One region of the Pectobacterium hainanensis genome, then DNA from elsewhere that is predicted to be linked to it. Evidence: predicted binding sites of a transcription regulator. Region 1 holds the regulator's gene; each other region holds the start of a gene.
What was found. Region 1 encodes CRP, which controls carbon source genes, mostly activating them, when cyclic AMP is high. Its sites were predicted from a motif close to ATGTGANNNNNNTCACAT; they were not measured.
Positions count from the first base shown of each region.

Region 2: a site for CRP is predicted at 1,279-1,296, ahead of ACKPVM_RS13040 (PTS mannitol transporter subunit IICBA). Genes of this name have one in related genera too.
Region 3: a site for CRP is predicted at 866-883, ahead of deoC (deoxyribose-phosphate aldolase). Genes of this name have one in related genera too.
Region 4: a site for CRP is predicted at 1,315-1,332, ahead of ACKPVM_RS03310 (YfcZ/YiiS family protein). Genes of this name have one in related genera too.

Region 1 is NZ_JBJYIN010000006.1:227,738-229,945, reverse strand. It holds gene ACKPVM_RS08455 (OsmC family protein) at 1-396, opposite strand, end outside; gene crp (cAMP-activated global transcriptional regulator CRP) at 715-1,347, shown strand; gene argD (bifunctional acetylornithine/succinyldiaminopimelate transaminase) at 1,420-2,208, opposite strand, start outside.
Region 2 is NZ_JBJYIN010000011.1:141,845-144,052, reverse strand. It holds gene ACKPVM_RS13040 (PTS mannitol transporter subunit IICBA) at 1-1,002, opposite strand, end outside; gene ACKPVM_RS13035 (DUF3053 domain-containing protein) at 1,383-2,099, opposite strand.
Region 3 is NZ_JBJYIN010000015.1:62,472-64,679, forward strand. It holds gene ACKPVM_RS15225 (GNAT family N-acetyltransferase) at 1-259, shown strand, start outside; gene ACKPVM_RS15230 (GIY-YIG nuclease family protein) at 269-580, opposite strand; gene deoC (deoxyribose-phosphate aldolase) at 1,120-1,899, shown strand; gene deoA (thymidine phosphorylase) at 1,970-2,208, shown strand, end outside.
Region 4 is NZ_JBJYIN010000002.1:261,773-263,980, reverse strand. It holds gene fadI (acetyl-CoA C-acyltransferase FadI) at 1-651, opposite strand, end outside; gene ACKPVM_RS03310 (YfcZ/YiiS family protein) at 906-1,202, opposite strand; gene fadL (long-chain fatty acid transporter FadL) at 1,580-2,208, shown strand, end outside.

The sequences.
Region 1 (2,208 bases):
CCTGACTTCATGGCTATGCGTAACATTGACAACCTTATCCAACATTAACGCCACTGAGCAGTATTTCTCAGCAGACAACGTTACTGCCCTTTCCACCGCTTTATCCGTTAATGCTTTTCCCGTGACCATAAAATGCAGATTAATATGCGTAAACAAGCGAGGGGATTCCGTTCTGCGTTCCGAAGTCAGTTTCACTTCACAATCGATAACATCGTAACGTCCTTTCTGTAAAATCGATACCACATCAATCGCGCTACAACTGCCTACCGACATCAAAACCATCTCCATCGGGCTCGGCGCTTTATCACCCGCATTACCATCCATCAAAATCTGATGCCCTGATGAGGATTCGCCCAGAAACGTTAATCCTTCCACCCATTTAACCCGTGCCTGCATAGTGCCTCCACTAAAAAATTTTTGAAAATTTATACCGTTACTATACAAAAAAAGATGATAACCAGACCTTTGTCATGCTGAAGCGAGACAACACAAGACACTTCCTTCAAGCTGTGTTAAAAACGAAGGTAGAATCTGCCTGTTCTGGACAAACTCAGATACAAGGAAGATGATGGCGTCGCCAGATATTCGGTTCCAGTATATTCCCTGACGTCATTCTGCCTACACGGATTTTGACTTTTTAGCAGTAAATACGCCGTACAGGGAACTCTGAGCCCTGTAATTTGCGCAGTGAATTACAACAGAGGATGATAGCGAATGGTTCTCGGCAAACCGCAAACAGACCCAACTCTCGAATGGTTCCTTTCTCATTGCCATATCCATAAGTATCCATCGAAGAGCACGCTGATTCACCAAGGTGAAAAAGCAGAAACGCTTTACTACATCGTGAAAGGCTCCGTCGCAGTGCTGATCAAAGATGAAGAAGGCAAAGAAATGATTCTCTCTTATCTTAATCAGGGGGATTTTATCGGCGAACTTGGCCTGTTTGAAGAAGGTCAGGAGCGTAGTGCTTGGGTTCGCGCAAAAACGGCTTGTGAAGTCGCTGAAATCTCTTATAAGAAATTTCGGCAACTGATTCAGGTCAACCCTGATATCCTGATGCGTTTGTCCGCACAAATGGCAAGCCGCTTGCAGGTGACGTCAGAAAAAGTGGGTAACCTGGCTTTCCTTGATGTAACAGGCCGTATTGCCCAAACGCTGTTAAACCTGGCAAAACAACCGGATGCCATGACTCACCCGGATGGCATGCAAATAAAAATTACTCGTCAGGAAATTGGACAAATTGTTGGTTGCTCACGTGAAACCGTGGGCCGCATTCTGAAAATGTTGGAAGACCAGAATCTGATCTCCGCACATGGCAAAACGATTGTCGTTTACGGCACTCGTTAATCCCATCTTTAACCGATAAAAAAAGCGTGAAGGCGACTTCACGCTTTTTTTACGCTCTCATGATGACACGCATCAATCGGCGGCATTCACCACGCACTCGACGGCCTTCGCAAACTTCGCCATTCCTTGTTCAATATCATCCATCTCAATGACCAATGAGGGAACAAAACGAATCACATTCGGGCCTGCCATCAACACCATAACCCCTTGCTCCGTTGCCGCTGCCAAAAAGTCATGCGCTCGGCCATGCCACTCCGGTGTCAACTCTGCCCCTATCAATAATCCCATGCCGCGAATTTGCTCGAAAATACCATACTGCTGGTTAATTTTTTCCAACTCACGGACGAACTTATCATGGCGCTCAGCCACGCCAGACAGCACTTCTGGCGTATTAATTGTATCCAATGCAGCTTCCGCTACAGCACAAGCCAGTGGATTGCCACCGTACGTCGTGCCATGCACACCCACCGTCATCACTGAAGCAATTTCTTCAGTTGTCAGCATGGCGCTGATCGGAAAACCACCGCCCAACGCTTTTGCCGTCGTTAAGATATCTGGCGTAATACCGTAATGCATATAGGTAAATAACTTGCTCGTTCTACCCATTCCACTTTGGACTTCATCAAACACCAATAACGCATGATGTTGATCGCATAGCTCGCGCACGCCCTGCAAAAACTCCTGCGTTGCCGGGGTGATCCCCCCTTCACCTTGCACGGGTTCCAGCACGACAGCACAGGTGTGATCATCCATCACGGCCTTAACCGCTGCCAGATCGTTAAAAGGAACATGCACGATATCCGCTGGTTTTGGCCCGAAACCATCTGCATATTTAGGCTGTCCGCCAACCGAAACGGTAAA
Region 2 (2,208 bases), on a different contig from region 1:
CAAAATCACAGAAACGATGAAAGAAACCGCAAATGCCGCCGTAATGGCTACGATGTTAGCAAAGTAGGCACCTTTGGGCGTCATTGCCAGCACAGCCAGAATTGACCCTGGGGAAGCCGGGGAAACCAGGCCACCGCCCAGAACGCTCAACGTGAAGACGCCAGTCATACCGCCCAGAATCACCGCGATAATCAGACGCGGATTCATCAGAACATAAGGGAAATAGATTTCATGGATCCCGCCAAGGAAATGGATAATTATCGCACCCGGCGCAGACTCTTTTGCATTACCACGGCCAAAAAACATATAAGCCATCAACACGCCCAGACCCGGACCAGGGTTGGCTTCAATCAGGAAGAAAATGGATTTGCCGGTTTCAGTCGCCTGCTGAATACCCAACGGCGAGAAAATTCCGTGGTTGATAGCATTGTTCAGGAACAGAATCTTCGCTGGTTCAACGAAGATGGACGTAAATGGCAGCAGGTTATTCTGTACCATCAGGTTAACGCCGGAAGCCAGCGCTTGAGAGAAGACTTCAACCAGCGGGCCGATAGCCAAAAATGACAGAATAGCCAACAACATACCGATGATACCGGCAGAGAAGTTGTTAACCAGCATTTCAAAACCGCTTTTTATTTTGCCATCAACGATTTTGTCAAAACGCTTAATCGCCCAACCACCTAACGGGCCAACAATCATAGCCCCCAGGAACATCGGGATATCCGCCCCGGCAATCACCCCCATAGTCGTAATGGCGCCAACCACACCGCCACGCTCACCAAAAACCAAACGCCCACCGGTATAACCGATCAACAACGGCAGCAAGTAAGTGATCATCGGGCCGACAAGCTTTGCCAGCGTCTCGTTGGGAATCCAGCCAGTAGGAATAAACAGCGCGGTAATAATACCCCAGGCTATGAATGCGCCAATATTGGGCATCACCATGTTGCTCAAAAAGCGCCCAAAATTCTGCACTTTGACCTTAAAATCTGGTGAAAGCATAAAAACACACCCCTATTGAAACGCGCTGACAATAAGAGCGCGTGATAATTATCGTGAGACGACGTGATAACAATGCACCACAGAACATCTCCGTCAGTATTGCTATATGCAGCGCGGACTCTAACACGCTATTGTCATACCGCAACTCCATGGCAAAAGCGTGACAAAAATCACACAACAACCCCACACACCTGCCACAAATAGGTGATTTGTTTCACAAAAAAACGATTAAAAGCTAAAAATACATCATGAGTACCGAGCGTGACACCGTGAAAATTGTGACTTAAATCACAATTTAAGAGTCGTCATTTATTCTATTTATGTGATTTTGGTCACAATTTATTTCATCTATCCATTTCCGTTGACCATTCGCCATACTGCTACGGTTGTATCATCACACCCAACGACTTCAGTGCGTTTAATACATTTTGCTGCTGGGCAGGCAAGCCAGAAACCAGACTGTTATATTGGGTAACCTGGGGCTGCGTCATGAACTGTATCGAAGAACCGCTAAAAACCACCCGATCGCCTTGTGCCTGCAAATAGTCCCCAACTTGGACCAGATTCTGAGCAAACGAAAGGGCAATAGGGATAATTGGCAGTAATGTGTTGGTCGGCTGAGTGACGATACGGTGATACAAACGATCGTAACCAACCTGCAACTCTTCCGGTTGTTTCAGCGCCTGCCGAGCGCTGTCGGCTTGTGCTTTTGCCGTTTGAACATGTTGCCCTAGCATATTTATGGCACCGATAGACTGACGGATCGCATCACGCTGAGACAGGTAATCTTTCGGTGTACGGATATGGGAAACCTGCGACATCATTGGCACCAAACTTTCCCTCACAGCTTGGTTAAACTGCTGAGAAAAGGTCGTTAAAATCGCGTAGTCGTTAACAAATGCTCCAAAGCGCTTCTTCTGCTCCTCCGTTAGCGGTGGTAAATTCCCATCCTGCTGAAGTTGGACATTTTGCACAAAATCCGTAAACGCCCTACGTTGATCGGTTTCACTATCGCCACACCCTGCAATCTGTAACACCACCAGCACAACAAAAATGGACCATACCCAACGCACACGATACGCCATCATTCTTCTCATCCCATGCTCCTGTTTTATATGCTTCATTACCAACCAAAAGTTTCACAAACAAACAGGCACTGGCAATGAATACTCCACGACATAAGCATAGTCGAACCAAGCAGGCTGT
Region 3 (2,208 bases), on a different contig from region 1:
AGGGTTGGATACGCTGAACGAATTTAGCTATACCGCTGTTGTCGTGCTGGGTGATCCGACTTACTACTCTCGTTTTGGTTTCACGCTTGCTGCGGAGCAGAACTTGCACTGTCGTTGGCCGGATAGCGAATCGGCCTTTCAGGTTTATCCGCTGTCGGATAATTATGTTGCCGATGACGATTGTGCTGAAGGTGAACAAGGGTTCGACGGTGCGAGTGGATTGGTGGAATATGCCGAGCCGTTTACCCGCTTTTTCTAACGCGATGTGTTAGCAGAGTGTGCCAGCAGATAGCGTATCAATACTGAGTGTCTCAGGCTGGTTCTGCACCAGCCTTTCTTTTTGGCTTTTGTTCAACTGCTTGATGCGATATTCCAGTTTAAGCGCATTTGAGCGATCGCCTACCGGGCACTGAAAGACCAGCGTCAACTCCCCCTTTCCTCGCAGAGATTTTGCCCCTTTTCCCGTTTGATGTTGATTCAGACGGCGACTGACATCCGTCGTGATGCCGGTATAAAGCGAGCCTGATGGAGTACGCAAGAGGTAAACATACCAACAAGGATTTTTTGAATCTTCAGCCATAGGTGAATCGCAGTTTCGGAAACAATACGGTTAATGAGGCGCTTACTGTAATTAGCTTTCACATACAGTAAAAGAATAATGGCGAAAAATAGGGCTTTTTCCCCTTTATTTCCCTCGTGTGACCAATCAGTTCTCCGCAGGTCAATAATTATCCTACTCTGCATACGGTTTCTCTTTGAATCAGGGAGAAACCGCTATGCTTAACTCATCGACAGGGATATTCATAGAATTACATGTGACAAAAATCACATATAATTGTTTTCTATTGCATTCGATTTACATTAAATGTGAAGAAAAACACAAAATAGCCGGGAGCGGCGTGTTCAACTTGTTGAATCATTTCTTTCGGCGCTGAAGTGATCGCGGAAGAAATCGCAGAGGAAGATTGATTGCGGTGAGAGGGATTTCGGTGGCCTCGACAGGTACTTTTCTCAGAGCGCTATCTTCAGGGAACCAAGTCCGCTCGCCAAACGTACTGGTATTCAACGATATCAGGTGATGTTTTTTGCCGTAAACCGGCTGACGAGTTGGAGTGTTGTATGACGACATTAACTGCCGCAGCGCAGCGTGCGCTGGGGTTGATGGATTTAACCACCCTTAACGACGATGATACGGATGACAAGATTATCGCGTTATGTCATCAGGCTAAAAGCCCGGCGGGGAAAACGGCGGCGATTTGCCTCTATCCACGTTTCATTCCACTGGCGCGCAAAATTCTGCGTGAGCAGGGAACGCCCGATATCCGCATTGCCACAGTAACCAATTTTCCCCACGGCAATGATGATATTGATATTGCGGTAGCGGAAACCAAAGCGGCGATAGCCTACGGTGCGGACGAAGTGGATGTCGTATTTCCTTATCGTTCGTTAATGATGGGTGATTCGCAGCCTGGTTTTGCATTGGTCAAAGCCTGCAAAGCAGTATGTCAGGCAGCCAACGTTCTGCTGAAGGTGATTATTGAAACCGGTGAATTGAAACAGGCATCGCTGATCCGTCAGGCTAGCGAGATCGCGATTGATGCGGGGGCTGATTTTATTAAAACCTCGACTGGTAAAGTGTCAGTGAATGCCACGCCGCAAAGTGCGGCGATCATGTTGCAGGTGATTCGTGATAAAGGCGTGGGCGAGCGTGTTGGGTTCAAGGCCGCTGGTGGCGTAAGGAATGTTGAAGACGCTGCCATTTATCTGCAATTGGCTGATGACATCATGGGGCCTGGCTGGGTTAATTCGCGTCATTTCCGCTTTGGGGCATCCAGCTTGTTAGCCAACCTGCTGACGGTGTTAGGCCAGCAGACAGCGGGGCAGCAGAGCAGCTATTAATACATCGTGATGGAAACGCTAGTGCGTCATGGTTTATCCATCATTTTGTTTGCTAAACGGGAGAGGCAGCTTGTTTCTGATCCAGGAAATTATTCGTAAAAAGCGGGATGGTAACGTACTGAGTGCCGAAGAAATCCGTTTTTTCATCAATGGGATCCGCGATAACACGGTGTCTGAAGGGCAAATTGCTGCATTAGCAATGACGATTTACTTTCATGATATGTCTATGGAAGAACGTGTGGCCCTCACGCTGGCAATGCGTGATTCTGGCACAGTGCTTGATTGGAAAGGGTTGAATCTGAATGGTCC
Region 4 (2,208 bases), on a different contig from region 1:
CCATGCTCGTGCCGCCAGACGATGTGAGCGATGGGCCAATGCGTCCTGTTCCTCACGCGAAATATCATAGGTTTTTGCCATTTGCTCAGCCGTGTCACCCATCCGTAATCCGGTGGAATATTCAGCCACCGGAGGGGCGACCGGCAGTAAATCGCTGGGGCGTAGGCGGGATAATAGTTTAAGCCGTTGGCTTAACGAGCGGGCTTTGCTTAAATCCAGCAATGTTCTGGCCAATTTTTTGCTCACGCCAATAGGCAAAACAGAAGAAGAGTCCGCGCCCCCCGCAATACCGACATCAATCGTTCCGGCCATAATACTTTCTGCAATATTGACGACGGCCTGGAAGCTCGTTGCGCAGGCACGGGAGACACTATAAGCGTCGGTATGAACACTCATGCCCGTTCCCAGTACGATTTCTCTGGCGATATTCGGTGCCTCTGGCATCTGAACCACCTGACCGAACACCAACTGCTGTACCTCATCAGGATTGATTCCGGTCCGAATAAGGAGTTCACTCACCACCATCTTTCCCAAATCCATCGCGGGCACACCGTGATATGCCGTTGCCTGACGGGCAAATGGCGTTCGTAACCCGTTAACAATCGCCACGCGATCGCCACGACGGGTTATCAGTGGTAATACCTCGTTCATAAACGCTCCTGTCTAACAGAGGAATACAACACGCGCACAACAGGTCTGACCTGATCTCATTGTTAACGAAATAGTTACATTACGCAAACGGGAACGGCACAAAAGTGTGAATATGAACAAGGAGTAATACGAGAAAAGAGAAATAAAAAACAATAAGGAAGGAAAGCTCATCGTAGCCGTCAACACCGTAATGATAACGGCCACCATTCTTTATCTAAAGTTCGGATGCCCGACCTTCAATAAGGATAACGCTATTAACGCAGACCGAGTTGAAAAATCATCGTTTCAGCCTGGCAACTGAAGGTAAAATCGATATCCAATTTCACGCCACCATCGACCGCATCAATCTTACTTTCGATCAGGCAAGGCTCAGACTCTACGGCGCGTGCTTTTCCCGTCAATGCGCTTAATGTCTCTTCCGCTTCGGCGCGATTGGTGAAAACTCTACTATAAGATGCTGTACAATCGGTATTGTCCATCACGGTACCCACATCCACGCAGCAACAGGCAGCGGTTTCTTCAGCACTACATTTGTTTATCGCGTTTGTCATCGTTCATTCCTCTATGGTGCGGCAACTTGATCCAGTTCAAAAATCCTGCATTCCTTTTTATTTTACCTGCCAGACTTCATCAGCACTAGAATTTACTGGTTGCAGAGAAATTTAGTGACACTCATCACATCCTATTGTTATGACTAAGTAATCTTCACGTAACCTCTCATTACCAAAATTAACCAAACTGTTAAGTGGATCTAATTTCGCATCATTTTAGACATCTTTTTAATACACAAATGCAACATTTTGACATTCCCAACTTATACTTTGGCAACTGGTCTGATTTGTCAGACTGACCGCGCCCCCTACAATGCGCGTCCCTTGTTACCCCGCGTAACAAAGTTAAATAACAAGCACATAAAGAGGTTTTGGTCATGAGCCAGAAAAACCTGTTAAAACATACTGCAATCGCTGTCGCAGTGGCACTGATTTCAACGAATGCATACTCCGCTGGCTTCCAGCTTAATGAATATTCATCATCAGGTCTGGGGCGGGCATTTTCAGGTGAAGGCGCGGTAGCGGACAACGCGACTTCCGGGAGTCGTAACCCCGCGACCATGACAATGTTCGATCGCCCTTCCTTTTCGGGTGGTGTGACCTATATCAATCCAGATATTGACGTTCAGGGCAAAAACTCACAAGTCCCAGGACAAAATACTAGCGCCAAAAATATCGCCCCTCATGCCTGGGTGCCAAACCTGCACTTTATTATGCCACTCAATGAACAATGGGCGATTGGGGCATCGGCAGTGACCAACTATGGTCTGGCAACCGAATTCAACGATAACTATGCCGCAGGTTCCATCGGCGGAGAAACCGATCTGGTGACCTCTAACCTGAACCTGAGCGCCGCTTACCGTCTGAATCAACATTTCAGTTTCGGTCTGGGTGTGAATGCTGTTTATGCCGATGCAAAAATCGTTCGCCGGGCCGGTGAACTTGCCCCAGCATTTGGATTGCAACCCTCCTCTGAACTCGCACATTTAGAAGGTAAAGAGTGGGG